Regions from separate parts of the Glaciimonas sp. Gout2 genome, predicted to be linked through region 1. Evidence: predicted binding sites of a transcription regulator. Region 1 holds the regulator's gene; each other region holds the start of a gene.
The links. Region 1 encodes LexA, which represses DNA repair genes until DNA is damaged. Its sites were predicted from a motif close to ACTGTATNNNNATACAGT; they were not measured.
Positions count from the first base shown of each region.

Region 1 (5,994 bases):
ATGTGGATCTGGTTCAAAACCGGCAATAATTTCTTTTGGCAATTCGCGTTTGATCAGCTTTTCAATGTCTTTCAACATTTGATGTTCATCCACGCATACCAATGATACGGCTTCGCCAGTGGCGCCAGCACGACCGGTGCGACCGATGCGATGGACGTAATCTTCGGGAACATTTGGTAGATCATAATTAACCACGTGCGGCAGTTGATCGATATCAATTCCACGTGCTGCAATGTCGGTAGCGACCAACACCTGCAAACTACCGTCTTTAAATTCGGCGAGTGCTTTGGTGCGTGCAGATTGGCTTTTGTTGCCATGAATTGCCATACCGCTGATGCCGTCTTTACCAAGTTGTTCGACCAGTTTGTTTGCGCCATGTTTAGTGCGGGTAAACACTAGCACTTGGCGCCAAGAATGAGCCTTAATCAGATGTGCTAGTAACGGATGTTTTTTATCGCGATCAACTGGATGTATTTTTTGCTGGATGACCTCGACAGTGGAGTTGCGGCGGGCAACTTCAATCATCGCTGGTGAGTTCAACAAGTTATCAGCCAATATCTTGATGTCGTCCGAGAAGGTCGCGGAGAACAATAAGTTTTGACGTTTCTTCGGTAGCACGGCAAGAATTTTTTTAATGTCGCGGATGAAACCCATATCGAGCATACGATCGGCTTCGTCCAAGATCAAAATTTCAACATGCGTCAGATTAACCGTACCTTGTTGCATGTGGTCGAGTAATCGGCCTGGTGTGCACACCAGGATATCAACGCCATGTTTCAAAATTTTGATTTGCGGATTAATGCCAACACCGCCAAAAATAACCGCTGAAGTTAACGGCAAATATTTACCGTATAAACGCACGCTTTCTTCGACTTGTGCCGCGAGTTCGCGAGTCGGCGTCAAAATCAGTGCGCGAATTGGACGATGGGAACCAGTCGGGTTTGTTGGCGAAGTAGCCAGGCGGTGCAGGACGGGCAAGGTGAAGCCAGCGGTTTTTCCGGTGCCGGTTTGGGCGCCCGCAAGCAAATCTCCGCCAGCTAGCACGGCAGGAATTGCTTGCGCTTGAATTGGAGTAGGCGTTGTGTAGCCGTGCTCGGTAACAGCGCGAACGATGGCATCGGACAAGCCGAGTTCAGAAAATAACATGGAAGCTCAATAGAAGAATATCGGCCTGTCGCCGCTCGGGCGCCAGTCGCAGGCAAACGGGATTAATGAATTCAGGAACTAGCAAGCAATTGTTGAGACAGCTAAAAAGCCCTCTGAACTAAACTTTTCTCGCTCCCTTACGGCGACACTTGACTGGTGAATGGCCGCATAAGGCAGAAGTATAACAGCGAACAACAACAAACCGCGCGTTTGCGCGGCATCGTTCGAAATTTTTGGATTTCTCTCTCAGTCATTAAAAGTGTAGCGAAATTTTTATCGTTAGTGTTTTTCAATAGTGATTGAATTGCCATCGACCTTCATCGCATCGCACGGTGATTGGCAGCTAAATATCACAAAACATTTGGCGCTTTTGATGTGAAAACGGCATCATATAAAAACATATGATGCCGTCAGAGGCGTCGATCATTTGAGTCGATCAGTTGGTTCAAATCACGCCACTTTAGTGATATCCCTGAACCTATTCCCTTGTGACATTCTGGCCTCATCTTTAGGATAGGATGCCATTCAGTTTTTTTCTACTTTTTTGCGTATGGCGATAATAAACTAACCAATTGTGCGAATATTTTAGGGTTGCCAGCCAATACGTCGCCTTTGTAGAGGTAATCAGAATCCCCAACAAAGTTACCGACGATACCGCCAGATTCCGTAATCAGCAAAGTACCAGCCGCGATGTCCCACGGTTTTAAACCTTTTTCAAAAAAACCATCCAGGCGACCCGCTGCAACGTATGCCAGATCGAGCGCAGCCGAGCCGGGGCGGCGCAGACCAGCGCAGTTTTGTGTCATTACGCGGAACATTTTCATGTACTCGTCCATGACCGGCCCTTCGGTCTCGCGGAAAGGAAAGCCGGTTCCAATCAAGCCATCTGCAATGCGAGTGCGTTTGCTGACACGGATACGTTTTTCATTTAAGTAAGCGCCAGCGCCCTTGCTAGCGGTAAATAAATCATTACGAGTTGGGTCATAGATGACGGCTTGGGTAATTTGTCCACGATGCTGTAACGCAATCGACACGCAGTATTGTGGAAAGCCATGGATGAAGTTGGTAGTGCCATCGATTGGATCGATAATCCAGACGTTTTCGTTTTCGTCATGTAGATTGTCGGACGCACCGGACTCTTCGGCCAATATGGCGTGGTCTGGATAGGCGTTCTTCAAAATGTCAATAATTGCCGCTTCGGCATTTTTATCAACTTCAGTGACAAAATCGTTATGTGCTTTTTTTTCTACCTGAAGCAGGTCGAGATCGAAGGAGGCGCGCGAAATGACTGCGGCACCACGACGGGCGGCCTTGATGGCCGTATTGAGCATAGGATGCATATCTGGATTCGGTTCCGTTAAAATGGCGGCACTGTGCCTAATGGGAACAGAACCAACCTATATTATTAATAATGAGCGATGCAGGCCGTCTTGACGGTAACAAGGGCCTGACGGGCTATGCGGAATCGGCTGAAAAATGATCTGGTCAGGTCATGTTTCATCAGTTTCTCGACCAATAGCTGGCTATCGGTGCTGCGAATCTGGCAAAATCTGTCCTCGTTCAGTGCATTTTTCACTTTGATCCGGTCAGACCGACAGGCTCCCGGCTAATACTCCAAGACACTAAACATCAGCGTTTCCTGAAAATTAACCTGCGAATGACGCTATTTTAAATGAACCTGACAAAAACCAACACGTCTCTTTTCAATCGCCTACGCTTTGTACTGGTTGATACCAGTAGTCCCGGCAATGTTGGCGCAGCTGCACGTGCTATTAAAACAATGGGATTTTCCGAGCTGGTCCTGGTGAATCCCCGCTATCCGGACGTTTTACAGCGTGATGAGGCAATTGCATTAGCAAGCGGTGCGCAAGATATTCTATCGTCAGCCAGAATCGTCGAGACTGTCGAACAGGCCTTGATCGGGTGCAATTATGCAGCTGCGCTAAGTGCGCGCCTCCGCGAGTTTTCTCCACCTGTGATGGCACCAAGAGCGGTGGCGGCGCAACTAGCGACAGATAAAACCCTGACTGGGGCAATATTATTTGGAAGCGAGCGCTATGGTTTGCCGAATGAAATCGTCGAGAAATGTAATGTATTAATTAACATTCCGGCGAATCCCGATTATTCCTCCTTAAATTTATCGCAAGCGGTGCAAGTATTAGCTTATGAGTTTCGGGTCGCGGCTAGCGCTGAACAACCGCCTGGCGAGAGTGAGTCAAGTGACGAGATCGGATTTCACGGCGATACCGCTAATCTGATTGAGATTGAAGGTATGTTTGCCCATTTGGAAAAAGCACTGATTGAAATCGATTTTCTCGATCCGGCACATCCGAAAAAATTGATGCCACGCCTGAAGCGTTTGTTTGCACGCGCAGGGTTGGAAACTGAAGAGGTGAATATTTTGCGCGGTATCGCTAATCAGATTTTGACTAAGCGGCGGCGTCTTGATTGATGGAGAAATTTTTTCCGGGTGTTAAAAATTATTGCTTCAAAAGTAATTAAGGAATTTTTGAGTAGTTTTGATTAACGCTAAGAGATGCCGCTTTTCATCCTGAGAGGGGCTTTCAAATGCGCTATTTAGGTTAATTAGCTTACGTCTTCATTAAAAAGTGCGCCTTGATACGCTTGCAATTATCAGCTCTGATCGAGCCGATAATTGCATTTTTAAGGATTAGCCCCAGTTCCGCATTAATCCCACCACTAAGCCTTCTAACGCAAAGTCATCTTGATCTTCGCTGACAATGATCGGTTCAAATTCTGGATTTTCTGGTAGTAGTTGTATCGAAGAGCCAGTTTTTTTGTATCGCTTGACGGTGACGTCATCGCCCAGTCGTGCTACGACTATTTGACCGTTTCTCGCTGATTCCGTTTTTTTGACAGCTAGTAGATCCCCATCAAGAATACCGGCATCACGCATAGACATGCCGCGTACCTTCAGCAAGTAATCCGGTTTATCGCTAAAAAAGGTAGGATCAATGTTGTATCGTGCCTGAACGTGTTCCTGTGCCAGGATTGGTGATCCGGCAGCCACGCGTCCCACCAATGGAAGATTGAGTTGCATTAATGCAGGATGGGGTAAGGTAAATTGCTGCCCGATGTCATCATTATTGCGCTTACTAGTCGGGCTAGGGCCTTTTGCAAGAAGCCGTATTCCGCGAGACGTCCCCGGCGAAATTTCGATGGCGCCTTTGCGTGCAAGCGCCTGCAAATGCTCTTCAGCTGCATTGGCTGAGCGAAATCCTAACTCGGATGCGATTTCAGCGCGAGTCGGAGGGAAACCCGTGTTCTCAATAGCATCCCTGATGAGATCAAGTATTTGTTGTTGGCGTGCAGTTAATTTGATCATATTGATAGCGGTTGTCGAATAAGGGCTGGTGCGAGAATATGGCGTTCATGCTGCGATTTATGCCACCGGCGAACTGTGTATATAAACAGTCTGTATTTTTGTACAGTATTCAGTTGAATGCAAGTAAATTTGACAATCTATTTGTCTGTATGACGATCATGTGTATTGAGCATTGAGTTTTGAAGGATTTCACTGTATAGTTATCGACTTTCCTCTTCCCACACTCGTCTTGACGCCGGGGTGGGCTATTTTCAACAGTCCAAAAAGGAGCTTACATGCGTCATTATGAAATCGTGTTTATCGTCCATCCGGATCAAAGCGAGCAAGTGCCTGCAATGATCGAACGCTATAAGGGTATTGTCACTACACGTGGCGGTATCGTTCATCGCGTTGAAGATTGGGGTCGCCGTCAATTGGCTTACCTGATCCAAAAATTGGCAAAAGCACACTATGTTTGCTTGAACATCGAATGCGACAGCGAAACACTGACCGAAATCGAAACTGGCTTTAAGTTCAATGATGCTGTTTTGCGTCACCTGACGGTCAAGCTGAAAAAAGCTGAAACTGGCCCATCGCCAATGATGAAGGCTGTGCAAAAGGAAGATGCTGCTAAAAGCCATCGTACTGAAGCACCAGCTGCGCCAGCATCAGCCCCGGCAGCCGCCTAATTTTGCCGATTAACTTGCATTCATTGCGTCACCATTTTCCAAATAGACCGGAGTGAATCAACTCAACAACGCGCTTCAATTGGTTGCCGAAATCGCAGAGCGCGAAGTATTGCGTTATACGCCAGCGGGTATCCCGATCGTTTCAGCAATATTGCTGAGTCGTTCGTCACCACATGAAGCGGGTATCCAACGTCAGGTTGAGTTCGAAATTGCCGCTCTTGCCATAGGCGAGATATCGGGGCGATTCAATCAGACGGTATTGGGTGGTCAGTACTGGTTCACAGGATTTTTGGCACGCAAGAGTCGCAACGGTAAAAGTCTGGTATTTCACATCACTGAATTTGCTGCAGCTGAAACTGCGGCCTAATTATTTATACAGGAGCCTCAAATGGCATTCGGTAAAAAGTTCGATAAAAGCAAACTGAAAAACAAGCGTCAACAACAAAACCCGCTGTTCAAGCGTAAAAAGTTTTGTCGTTTCACAGCAGCACACGTTGCTAGCGTTGATTACAAAGACGTCGATACGTTGAAAGATTTTGTTCAGGAAAATGGCAAAATTATGCCAGCACGCCTGACAGGTACTAAGGCAATTTACCAACGTCAAGTTGACACCGCGATCAAACGCGCGCGTTTCCTTGCGTTGTTGCCTTACACCGATCTGCACAACGTTTAATTGACGACTTGAAATAGGAGAAAAACATGCAAATTATTCTGTTAGAAAAAGTCGTTAATGTCGGCAATCTTGGTGAAGTCGTTCGTGTAAAAGATGGTTATGCACGTAACTTTCTAATTCCACAACGTCTTGCTCGCCGTGCTACAACTTCAGCAATTGCT
Region 1 covers NZ_JASJXA010000081.1:141-6,134, reverse strand. The annotation lists gene QN379_RS22725 (DEAD/DEAH box helicase) at 1-1,146, opposite strand, end outside; gene QN379_RS22720 (inositol monophosphatase family protein) at 1,683-2,486, opposite strand; gene QN379_RS22715 (RNA methyltransferase) at 2,819-3,598, shown strand; gene lexA (transcriptional repressor LexA) at 3,818-4,492, opposite strand; gene rpsF (30S ribosomal protein S6) at 4,768-5,160, shown strand; gene priB (primosomal replication protein N) at 5,213-5,527, shown strand; gene rpsR (30S ribosomal protein S18) at 5,549-5,833, shown strand; partial or broken gene rplI (50S ribosomal protein L9) at 5,860-5,994, shown strand, end outside.

Region 2 (6,237 bases), on a different contig from region 1:
AGTCAGGATCGCGGTAATATCGCGAGCACAAGTGGAGCGGTGCATGAGGAAAAGTGCACGAGGAACAGTGCAGCTCAGCAGTTCAGGTGCACACCTTAGGAGCATTTGGCCGAATCGGGATACCCAGACAGCGCGAATACCTCGGATAGTTGCAAAGGAGCAAAGTGAATGAGGTCATTTAACTCAGTCGTGCCTTCCCAGCTTAGCCGGTGATGACATCTAATTTTTAAACGTTTGACTAATGAAAATCTACAAAAGAGGGTTATATGCAAATTAAAGATAAATGTTTTCTCATCAGCGGTGGCGGTTCCGGCCTCGGCGCAGCAACTGCACGCATGATCATTCAAGAAGGCGGGCAGGTTGTTATTGCTGATCTGAATCAGGAAGCTGGTACCGCGTTAGCCAGTGAACTTGGCAGCCGTGCACATTTTGTCGTGACCGACGTTAGCAATGAAGCGAGTGCTCAGGCGGCGGTCAATGCGGCGGTGTCAGTGTTTGGTGGATTGCACGGCTTGGTCAATTGTGCGGGTGTCGCACCGGCTAAAAAAGTACTCGGTAAAGAAGGTCCACACGGTTTCGATGATTTCGCCCGTGTAATTCAGATTAATTTAATCGGCACATTCAATATGCTGCGTTTGGCAGCAGAAGCCATTAGTAAGACTGAACCGAATGCAGACGGTGAACGCGGCGTGATCATCAACACTGCTTCAGTTGCAGCGTTTGACGGTCAGATTGGTCAAGCCGCTTATGCGTCGTCCAAAGGCGGTGTCGTGGCGTTGACGTTGCCGGTGGCACGCGAATTGGCACGTTTTGGTATTCGTGTGATGACTATTGCGCCGGGCATTATGGAAACGCCGATGTTGTTGGGTATGCCAACCGAGGTGCAAGATGCGCTGGGTAAGACAGTACCGTTTCCAGCGCGTATGGGTAAGCCGGCAGAATTTGCCGGGTTGGTAAAAACAATTGTCGAAAACGCTTATCTTAACGGCGAAGTCATTCGTCTAGATGGCGGAATCCGGATGACTGCGAAGTGATACCAGTCGTCAGATAACAAAGATTGAAGCATCAAGGCAGTGCGAAGGAAATGGATAGTCGCATTTGCTTTGATGTCATTAATAAAGACTCTTTATTCGGACACTTGCCCGATATGCGTTGGGCGCCACGCCGATGCCACTTAAATACAATACGCAAAAGATCGGTTTCGGTGTCTGTTGATATTCCCCATTGCAGGCCGGATGCTAAAAAGATTGTCCGTGTGTCTGCCGGATCAAAGATGAGAACAATTTAGGAAAAGGTTTCAAAGCGTGTATCAAAAAATTGGTGCGAGACTCGTTACCAAAGCAACGTTGTAACTGCCGTCCCACCCAAAGTCGCCTGCCGAACTGCGTTTTCCATTGATCCACATATTGCTGCTCCATTTGATGCCGGGTAACATGATTCTGTAAAAAAGCATCTATGCATCTGAAGGCGATCTGGGTGCCATGTAGCGACATGCTCATCCCATTGCCACATAACGGAGAAATCATGCCAGCGGCATCACCTATGAACAATATATGATTTTCTGCCTGGTTTTTTTTCTCAAAACTGATCTGGGAAATAGTAAGAGGCCGCTCATAACAATCCTCCATTGAAGAAAATACCTTTTTTAAAAAAGGGTTCTTTTGCAAGATATTCTTTTCCATGAGCGGAATTGAGTTGCCACTCAAGTGCAAATTTTCAGCCGTGGTCATGTAGCAGAGACAATAACGGTCATCCTCTATTTTCGAAATGCCGCAATACCCATCCTTAAAATTATGCAGGGCAATTACGTCCGCATTGAGATTCGCTCGCACATGGTATTTCACGCCAATATAATTATTCAGTTTCGTCGATTTTTTCAGAGTGAAAGCTCGTTTCCACTTTACATCGAGATTGCTGCGCTTCCCAAACGTTCCGCAGATAACCTTTGCCTGGAAATTTCCTGCAGAGGTCTGAATATGGAATAAAGACTTTTCAAAGGCAATATCCATCACCTTGGTGGCCTCATATAAAACCACCCCGCTGGTCTGTGCGAAGACAGCCAACGCCGCATCTATTTTATGTCTGCTTATGCCAAAGCCCCCAAGCGGCAATTCCTGCTCGATCGAGGCCCCATTGGGTGCCGAGATCAATACCTTCCGAATGATAGGCAGGTTCCAGTCATTGAGAGGCTGCCCTAACTCTTCCAGAAACTCCCAGCTCTCCATGGAGATATATTCCCCACAGACCTTATGAAAAGGATAGGTTTCTTTTTCGAAAAGAGCCACGGAATAGCCCTCTCTGACCAATTGAATAGAAAGAGCCAGGCCGGCCAGCCCTCCGCCCGCGATGGCTACATCATATGGATTGGCATTGTTCGACTCAGAACGTTCAACGTTCATTTTCTGTCCTGCTCACTATCAACCACCGGAACGCCCATTTCCATTGTAGGGTGTAAGGATCGGCGCCAGCCTCAAGCAGTATTTTCTCCCAATCCCTTTGCGTAAAACCCCGCAGGACGGATACCGGGGCATCATTTTTTACCAGATAAGAGCTTGACAACCATCCGGTCAACCACCGTATGGCGTAATACGCTATACGGTGTCGGTGCAAATCGTTGATATACCAGCCGACTCTTGCTTTTCCTCTCATCCACCCTAACATGAACACCAAGTCCTCATCCGTAAAGTGGTGGCAGAACAAAGAAGAAAAAATGATATCCGGCTTTTCTTCACCGAAAAGAACATCTTGGTAATCCGAGTGTATCCACTTTGCATTTTCTCCCTGCCATTTCCCCCGGGCTACTTCTATACAATACGCATTACTATCAATACCGGTTACGCTCACCTCAATCTGCCGCTGCTTGCAGTACTTGCTGAGTACCCTCAGGTTGTCACCGCCACCACAGCCGATCTCGCAAATAGTCACCCGTTTTCTGTTGTTTAATAATTGCTTAAGCCCGGATAGGCTGATAGCGTGACCGCCGAGCCACGTATTGATGAAATCCAGTTCCTGCATAGTCTTTTCAATATCTTTAAAGGCAATCCCGTCACCGTCGAGCAATTCTTTTTGGTAGCTCCGCTTTGAGATATCCATAGATTTTCCTGATCAGGTTAAAAGACAGCTTTTACGCGTTTCTGAATTTATTTTCTCAAAAGCGGCAGTCTACGGATTTTCCAAATTGGGCGACTCTGTTCGATCCACAGCCGTTTGGGATTTTAAATAGCCTGCCGAGAAGCCTTCCATGTCTTTGCAGTTCACAAAAAATAGGCGAGATCGAGCCGGCATGATGGTCTTTATTCCAAAAGAGGCTGCTTAAAAAAATCAAGGGAGCAGTTTTAGCAAAATGTCAGTTATGGCAGTCTTCATCATCGCCTGGAAAAATTGAAACCAGACGCCAACATTTCGTGGGAGTCTGCGCCAGAACGCTATTCCGGCAAATCAGGATTTTCTCATCACAGAACCAAATATTGTCAAACCTGGGCCAAAGGCGAGGGAAACAATGATTTTCCCGCTAGATATAGTTGCATCCTCTACTAAATTTTTCCAAATGTGGGGAAGAGTCGCCGAAGACATATTCCCGCGAGAAAAAAGAATTTCTTGGCTATGTTGAACCTGATCTTCCCTTAATCCGAGCAAAGACTGAACCGAATCAATTATTTTTGGACCTCCAGGATGAATGGCAAAAATACCATTTTGAAAAATTTCTTTTATGGGAAGCTGAGCCTCACTAAGCATTTCAGAAACAAAAGTCAAAACATGCTTGGCTATTTTTTTAGGAACCTCTCTGGAAAGCGTCATTGTCATCCCCCAACTATCAGGTGACCATGTCATCAGTTCTTCTGTGTCTTCAATGATTTCTTCCTTGATCACGATGAGTGCCAAAGTATTCTTCGATTCAGCATCAAATGGCTGCAAAGAATATTTTATATGGCCATCCGCAAAAAGGCTTTGAATCACTATTTGCTCTGGTGAGTGATCAGTAAGATTGACATGGAGACTGCACATTTCTGTATGAACAATGTCGATCGTATTAACGCCCGCTGATGGGGAATTTTTCTTTTTTTGCAATGCCGATAGCAACCCTTCGGCGAGGCGAATACTGGGAATGGAAGCATAACAACCCATATGATAGGCATGGGTGACATTTGTTTTTTTCATCCATCTATTAAGATTTACGAGACTTTGAGCCGGACTCGGTGAAAAGTAGCCGGTACAACTCACATGAATAATATGTTCAGGTGGATGAGACTCTTGAGGGAAAAATCTATGAAAAAGAGAGCGCGATCTTTCTCGGAAAAATTTCGTTCTTTGCCCCATGTCTTTTCCATAAAGGGAAGTTGTAGGAATATCTCCCTGAGGCAAATTCAAGTTGTATAAGCGCAATTCATCCCACTTAATATTTCCTACATCGAGGACATCAAAAGAGCGAGTGGAAATCCGCGATTTTTTACAACCGAAGAGCTCAAAACTCTTGCGCATTTTAGAATTAAGTTGATCCCATGATTCTTTAATTTCTCCATTTTCCTTCGGTGTCCGTAGAGTCTCCACGCGCGCATGGGCAGCCGCCAGCCAACATAAGATATCATCCTGATCATAAGTGGCATGAGGCATGACAACTGTAAAATCAGAAAGTTGAGCAATTATTATGGAAGTTGTGGTCATTCTTCACTCCTCGCTTAAGAAATTAATCTTGAATGCCTGAAACTTAAACTTAAGAAAAATTTTGTCGATTCACTTAATTTTTTGGAGTAGCTATGAACCACGCCTAAGCTTGCTGCTCAAGCCTAGCATCGGAAACTGGAATGTTTTACAGCTTGACTTTCATGCAAACCCAATGAGAATGCAGTTGCCATTTCTGATAGACTTGTCGGCTAGGTAATTATTGCCGTGAATTTTTGATGGTGGCTGAAGGGGGTAAATGAAACGTTATCTCCTTGATAGTGGTGTCTTCTGCTGCGTGGCTTGTGAATTGGCACGTTTTGGTATTCGGGTGATGGCTATTGCGCCTCGCATTATGGAAACGCCGATGTTGTTGGGTATGCCAACCGAAGTGCAAGATGCGCTGGGTAAGACAGTACCGTTTGCAGCGCGTATGGGTAAGCCGGCAGAATTTGCCGGGTTGGTAAACACAATTGTCGAAAACGCTTATCTTAACGGCGAAGTCATTCGTCTAGATGGCGGAATCTGCATGACTGCGAAGTGATGTCAGTCGTCAGATAACAAAGATTGAAGTATCAAGGCAGTGCGTAAGAAAGTGACAGTCGCATTTGCTTTGATGTCTACGAACCATTCACTTAATCAGGACTATTCTTTCTAAAATTCGCCCGATATGCATGAGGTGCTACGCCGAGGCGCTTGTTAAATACAATGCGCATGCGATCAGCATTGCCAAAACCACAATCGTATGCGACCGCCTTCAGCGCGTCATCGGTACTTTCAAGAAAATAGCGGGCCGTATCTACGCGTGCGCGTTCGACAAACTCATGTGGTGTCACGCTTGTCAATTGCAAAAACATACGCGCAAAATGACGTGTGCTCATACCAGCCACTTCGGCGAGTTTTTCGACCGTAAAGCGTTCTCTAATATGCTCCATCACATAGATTTGTACCTTGGCGACTGGCGATGTATCGTCTGTGGGAGCAACGAGGAAAGGACTAAACTGAGATTGACCACCCCGACGCTGAGCAAACACGACCAGGCGCTTTGCTACCGCAAGTGCGATCTTTGGACCGTGATCTTCTGCTACTAATGCCAGCGCACCATCAATCCCTGCCGTCACACCAGCGGAGGTTAGCAGATTTCCATCGCGAATGTATATACGATCAAGTTGAACCCGCGCACGCGGAAATTGTTGCGCTAATTGCGGTGCATTTTGCCAGTGTGTCGTGACATGGCGATCATTGATCAGCCCTGCGTGGCCAAGTGCAAAGGCACCCGTGCATATCGATCCAAAGCGTTCGCAGCGTGAAGCGACATTAATTAACCATGCGATTAGCTGCGAATCTGGTGCGTCAATTGGTAGCTTGGGTCCACCTGCTACTAACGCGGTGTTATAGGGGCCGTTGGCTTCGGCAAACGTTACATCCGCAAGCAAACGCATGCCGTTCGAAGCGCGCACGGCATCCTTGGTTGCGCTTACTAATGTTATCGCATAGCCGTTACCGGGAGAAACGAAATTATTTGCCTCAACAAAAACATCGAGCGGTCCGGCAACATCAAGCGCTTGAACACCAGAA
Region 2 covers NZ_JASJXA010000005.1:145,707-151,943, forward strand. The annotation lists gene QN379_RS06000 (SDR family NAD(P)-dependent oxidoreductase) at 267-1,034, shown strand; gene QN379_RS06005 (NAD(P)/FAD-dependent oxidoreductase) at 1,239-2,399, opposite strand; gene QN379_RS06010 (methyltransferase domain-containing protein) at 2,389-3,093, opposite strand; gene QN379_RS06015 (3-oxoacyl-[acyl-carrier-protein] synthase III C-terminal domain-containing protein) at 3,439-4,662, opposite strand; partial or broken gene QN379_RS06020 (SDR family oxidoreductase) at 4,958-5,203, shown strand; gene QN379_RS06025 (GlxA family transcriptional regulator) at 5,295-6,237, opposite strand, start outside.
Region 2: QN379_RS06015 (3-oxoacyl-[acyl-carrier-protein] synthase III C-terminal domain-containing protein) is a predicted target of LexA. The motif match lies at 4,797-4,814, and genes of this name have one in related genera.

Region 3 (6,237 bases), on a different contig from region 1:
GTTCGCTGAAAGAGAGACATCTTGCGCCTTGCCTCCGCGACCCATACCGGACACCATCACACCCCGTTGACTGATAGGCTGAGCGGCCAATAGCTTTTCTGCATTCTCCAATTCCATCAGGATCACGCCACGGCCACCATTTGTGAGCATTTTGCATTCTTCCAGGCCAAAGACGAGTAACCGCCCTTTTTCTGACAAACACGCAATTGCGCTGGCACTGGAACCGATAGGGCGAGGCGGTAACGATTGATCGCCTTCATCCAGCGTGATGTAGGCCTTACCTGCTTTAACCCGGCTAAGCATGTCTCCGACTTTGGCGGTGAAACCGTAGCCGCCTGACGACGCCAGCAATAGCGTCACTTCTGCCGAAGCAGCGAAGTAATGCAATATGCTACTGCCGTTGGCCAGGTCGATTAACGTGGTGATAGGAATGCCGTCTCCCCGCGCATTGGGGAGTGAAGCCACCGATACCGAGTAAATTCGGCCATTCGAGCCGAATACCAGCAGATTGTCGACCGTGCGGCATTCAAATGCGCCGTACATAGCGTCGCCAGCTTTAAATGTGAACTGGGCAGCATCTTGACTATGACCGCTGCGGGCGCGTATCCAGCCTTTTTGCGAGACGATGACGGTGACGGGCTCATCGATCACTTTTGTTTCTACTACGGCCTTTTCTGCTGCCTGAATCAAGGTGCGGCGGGCATCGCCAAATTGCTTTTGATCTGCCTCGATTTCTTTGATGACCAAACGTTTTAATGACGAAGGATTTTCAAGCAGATCCTGAAGACCTTTCTTTTCATCGCGCAGTGTCGCCAGTTCTTGCTGGATTTTAATGGTTTCCAGTCGGGCTAACTGACGCAGACGTATTTCAAGAATGTCTTCAGCCTGACGATCCGATAACTTAAACGCATCCATCAACGCCGGTTTTGGCTCGTCTGACTCACGGATGATCTTGATAACTTTGTCAATATTGAGCAAGATCGCTTCGCGACCTTCCAAAATATGGATGCGGTCTTCTACTTTTTGAAGCTTAAATTGTGAACGGCGGGTGATGGTGGCGAAACGGAATTGAATCCATTCGCGCAGGATCATACCCAGACCCTTTTGTCGCGGCCGTCCATCGCCGCCGATCATCACCAGATTGATCGACGCACTGCTTTCCAGCGACGTATGCGCCAGTAGCATGTTGGTGAATTCAGTTTGATCGATATTTTTCGATTTTGGCTCGAATACCAGGCGTACCGGCGCATCGCGTCCGGACTCGTCACGCACCGCGTCGAGTACCGACAAAATGGTTTGTTTGAGCGCCATCTGGTCCGGGCTTAACGATTTTTTACCAAGCTTAATCTTGGGATTGGTAATCTCCTCAATCTCTTCCAATACTTTTTGTGAGGAAGTATTCGGTGGCAGTTCGGTGACCACAGCTTGCCATTGGCCGCGTGCCAACTCTTCAATTTTCCAGCACGCACGCACCTTAAGGCTACCGCGGCCGACTTCATACATATCCGAAATAGCGGCTGCGGAACTGATAATTTGTCCACCGCCCGGAAAGTCCGGTCCCGGAATCATTTCCATTAATTCCGCATGCGTCATGTTCGGATTTCGAATCAGGGCGACAGCCGCTTTGGCAACTTCGGTCAGATTATGTGATGGGATTTCGGTCGCCAGGCCGACGGCGATACCTGACGCACCATTGAGCAACACGAATGGCAATCGTCCCGGTAGCAGTTTTGGCTCTTCGGTCGAGCCGTCATAGTTGGGTTGAAAATCAACCGTTCCCATGTCAATTTCATCAAGTAGCAATTTGGCAATTGGCGTTAAGCGCGCTTCGGTATAACGCATCGCCGCTGCGCCATCGCCATCGCGTGAGCCGAAGTTGCCTTGACCATCGATCAGCGGATAGCGCAGGGAAAAATCCTGGGCCATGCGCACCAGCGCATCGTAGACCGATTGATCGCCATGTGGATGCAATTTACCCAGAACGTCGCCGACTACGGCGGCTGATTTGCGCGGTTTTGCGTTTGAGTTCAGGCCAAGCTCATTCATGGCGTACAAGATGCGCCGCTGAACTGGTTTCTGACCATCAGAAACATCCGGCAACGCACGACCTTTTACGACCGAAATGGCGTAATCCAAATAGGCGCGTTCTGCAAAAGTTGCGAGGGTTAGTGATTCATTAGGTTCGCCGTCAGGCGGCGGCAGGTCAAACAGATCGTTTTGTTCAGTCATGAAGTTTTAGAGATTTATTCGTTTGGTTTATTCGATGATGGGTTGCAGACCGTCAGGCATATTTCTACGTCCGGGAATGACCAGGTGGATGCGAGGCCGGTTGCTGTGTTCAGCATCGCTCAAGCTGGAGTCTGCAAAATGATTACTGTCGTCTTGCACAATGGCATGCTGACTTTGAGCCGGTCTATATAGTTGGTAGAACTGCGCCACGATTTGTACATAATTACGCGTTTCAGGGAAGGGCGGAATCTGATTTTTGTATTTCCTTACTGCACCTTCTCCTGCATTGTATGAGGCGATTACCAGCTCCTGTTTATACGGAAACAGTAATATCAAATCACGTAAATAGCGCGCACCGAGACGTATGTTAGTGCGTGGATCGCTTAACTTTTCCTGTACCGTTTTTTTCTTGTCACTAATGACGCCGTAACGTTCGGCGGTGTCGGGCATAATTTGCATCAGTCCGACCGCGCCTTTTGGCGATACGGCAGCTGGATTAAACCCCGATTCCGCTGCCATGACAGCTTTCAACAATGCCGGTTCAAGGGAAAATTCTTTTGCGGCCTGATTAACAATCGCTTCAAATTTTTTAGTACCGGCATGTTGCGATAGATAGCGATATAGCGGCGTCTTTGTGAAGTTTGAATCCAGGCCGACTACTCGTTGGTCTTTATGGGAGAAGAAATTCGAGGAGTCAAAGGTCGCATTTCCTCGCATGTATAACTGGTAACGGTCAGTGATCTTTTCTGTAGCAAAATGCCCGACGCCTTGCTCGTCGATAAAACCATAAATATCGGCACGTGCGTTGACTGTGACCAGTACTGACATGAAAGTCAGTGAAAGTATCAGTCGACGTATGTGTGCCGAAGGTTTCATTAGATGTCGGCCTCGGCTTCGTTGCCGTGCTCTTCAATCCATGCCCGACGTGCTGAGGCTTCGCCTTTGCCCATCAACATATTAAAGCGATTTTCGGACGCCTCCAGATCAAACGCCCCGAGCATAATGGGTAGCAAGCGACGCGTATCCGGATTCATGGTGGTTTCCCACAACTGCCCGGCGTTCATCTCACCCAAACCTTTAAAGCGAGAAATGGTCCAAGACCCGTCCTTGACGCCATCTTTACGCAGCTTATCTTCGATCGCAGTGAGTTCACCGTTGTCTAATGCGTAAATTTTTTGTGCAGGTTTTTTCCCGCGGGCGGGTGCGTCAACCCGAAATAATGGTGGCCGTGCAACGCAAATATGCCCACGATCAATAAGCTGTGGAAAGTGGCGGAAAAACAGCGTTAGCAGCAACACTTGAATATGTGATCCATCGACGTCCGCATCTGACAATATGCAGATCTTTCCGTAACGGAGCGTGCTGAAATCGACTGTGTCATTTTTGCTATGGGGATCGATCCCGATAGCAACCGCCATATCGTGGATTTCATTATTCGCAAATAGGCGGTCGCGCTCAGTTTCCCACGAGTTCAGCACTTTTCCACGCAGAGGAAGAATCGCTTGAAACTCTTTATCACGTCCCATTTTTGCGGAGCCGCCAGCTGAATCACCCTCGACCAGAAATAACTCGTTACGACTAATATCGCTGGATTCGCAATCTGTCAGTTTGCCAGGTAACACGGCAATACCCGAGGTTTTTTTCTTTTCAACTTTTTGGGTTGAACGTAAACGATTTTGCGCCTGCTTGATAACGAGCTCGGCAAGTTTTTTACCGTATTCGACGTGATGATTGAGCCATAATTCTAGCGCTGGTTTAGTATAAGTCGAGATCAACTTTACCGCATCACGCGAATTCAGACGCTCTTTGATCTGCCCCTGAAATTGTGGATCTAACACTTTGGCCGATAAAACAAACGATACGCGGGCGAATACATCCTCCGGTAGCAGTTTGACACCTTTCGGTAACAGTGAGTGCATGTCAACGAAATTCTTCACTGCACCAAACAGCCCTTCGCGCAGACCGGATTCATGCGTTCCTCCAGCCGAGGTTGGAATCAGGTTGACATACGATTCACGGACGATACCGCCATCTTCAGTCCACGCCACGACCCATGCCGCACCTTCGCCTTCAGCAAATCCGTCGGTTTCTGCAGTGGCGTATTGTTCGCCTTCAAACAGCGGTATTAGCGGCTCAGAGCTAGACGATTGCGCTAACGACTCCATCAGATAGCCGCGTAACCCTTGGTCGTACTGCCAGGTTTGGCTATCATTGGTTTTGGCGTTGAGAAGGGTGACTTTGACGCCCGGAAGCAAAACCGCTTTTGAGCGCAGCAGACGCTGCAATTCCGGTTGTGAGATTGCGGGCGAGTCAAAATATTTTGGGTCTGGCCATGCAGTAACGCGTGTGCCGCTTTTTTTGTCGTCGCGTGTTTGGGGCCGGGTTTTTAACTGCTCAATGAGATCGCCACCGGCAAACGCCAGTTGATGAACGCCGCCTTCACGCCAGACGGTGATTTCAAGTCGCGTGGAAAGTGCATTGGTGACGGAAACACCGACACCGTGGAGGCCACCGGAGAATGCGTAAGCGCCACCGCTACCTTTATCGAATTTGCCGCCGGCGTGCAGGCGCGTGAATACAATTTCGACGGTAGGGACTTTTTCCTCCGGGTGCATACCAACGGGTATGCCTCGGCCATCATCTTCGACGCTGACGCTACCGTCGACATTTAACGTCACCAGAATATTTTTGCAATAGCCGCCCAGCGCCTCATCGGAGGCGTTATCAATCACTTCTTGAATGATATGGAGTGGATTTTCGGTCCGCGTGTACATGCCGGGACGTTGTTTGACAGGCTCCAGTCCCTTTAGGACGCGGATGGATGATTCACTGTAGTCGGAAATCGGAGATTTTTTAGTTGCCATGCAATTCAGTTGGGGTGCAGTTTTAATACTTGTCTTTTAGTAAATTAAGACAAAAAACAAGTAATATCAAAATGAGGGAAATCTCTACAAGAACGCATTCTAATGAAAAAATCGACGCAGCTCCAGAATAGGTCGTTTCTCGATGCAAAAACAGTTTGAACCAGCTAAAATGCGGCCGCTTGTTGTTTTTTAATAAATTTCTGAAAGGGGGTCATGACAACCACCGTCTTCAAAATACGTAAACATTCAAGAAAATAGGTTAGACCATACCGTGGTGTTGATGAAATTATCAAAATCTACAGTTTTGGTCGCTAGCTTTCAGCACTTCCCCCCATTATATGGACGTGACAGAAAATTGAAAGTTTGCTCTTCGATGGCGAAGATGGATAATTCAGGCATCTTAGAAAACTGATCACAAGCCGTAAGACTGTGGAGGTAAAAGAATGGCAGACACATACTCTCTAGCCATTGATTTTAGCGCATCTTCTCAGTCTAACATCCATTTTTTGCACGCTTTTACGACGACGTAAGAGTGTGATTATCGGTACGTAGACTAATCGAATACGTTGCACCAAAAGTCGCCGCACCATCTGTGCATTGGCGCTAACAAGCTAGCGAGCAAGCTGGCAGAGTTTTTCAGTTCAACACAGCGTTATTTACCCTTGTATCACTTGCTTAACAATCGCATCCCACGTTCCAACCCATCGATAGTCAGTCCGAACATGCGATTGCTCATCAACTGCTTCACTATTTCTACCGATTGCCGGTATTGCCAAAGACCTTCTGGCTCAGGATTTAGCCAGATGAATTTTGGAAAGGCATTAGTGAAACGCTGCAACCAATCGGCGCCAGCTTCGTCATTATTATATTCAACCGAGCCGCCTGGTTGCAAAATTTCATAAGGACTCATGGTAGCGTCACCGACAAAAATCAGCTTGGTGTCAGGTTTGTATTTGCGCAGAATATCCCAGGTGGGGAACCGTTCCGCATGACGACGATGATTGTTTTTCCAGACATAGTCGTAGACGCAGTTATGGAAATAGAAGAAATCCATGTTTTTGAATTCGGTCTTAGCGGCCGAAAATAATTCCTCGGTACGAGCAATATGATCGTCCATACTGCCGCCGACATCGAGCAACATCAG
Region 3 covers NZ_JASJXA010000067.1:1,509-7,745, reverse strand. The annotation lists gene parC (DNA topoisomerase IV subunit A) at 1-2,229, opposite strand, end outside; gene QN379_RS22095 (lytic transglycosylase domain-containing protein) at 2,257-3,105, opposite strand; gene QN379_RS22090 (DNA topoisomerase IV subunit B) at 3,105-5,093, opposite strand; gene QN379_RS22085 (vWA domain-containing protein) at 5,761-6,237, opposite strand, start outside.
Region 3: QN379_RS22090 (DNA topoisomerase IV subunit B) is a predicted target of LexA. The motif match lies at 5,231-5,248, and genes of this name have one in related genera.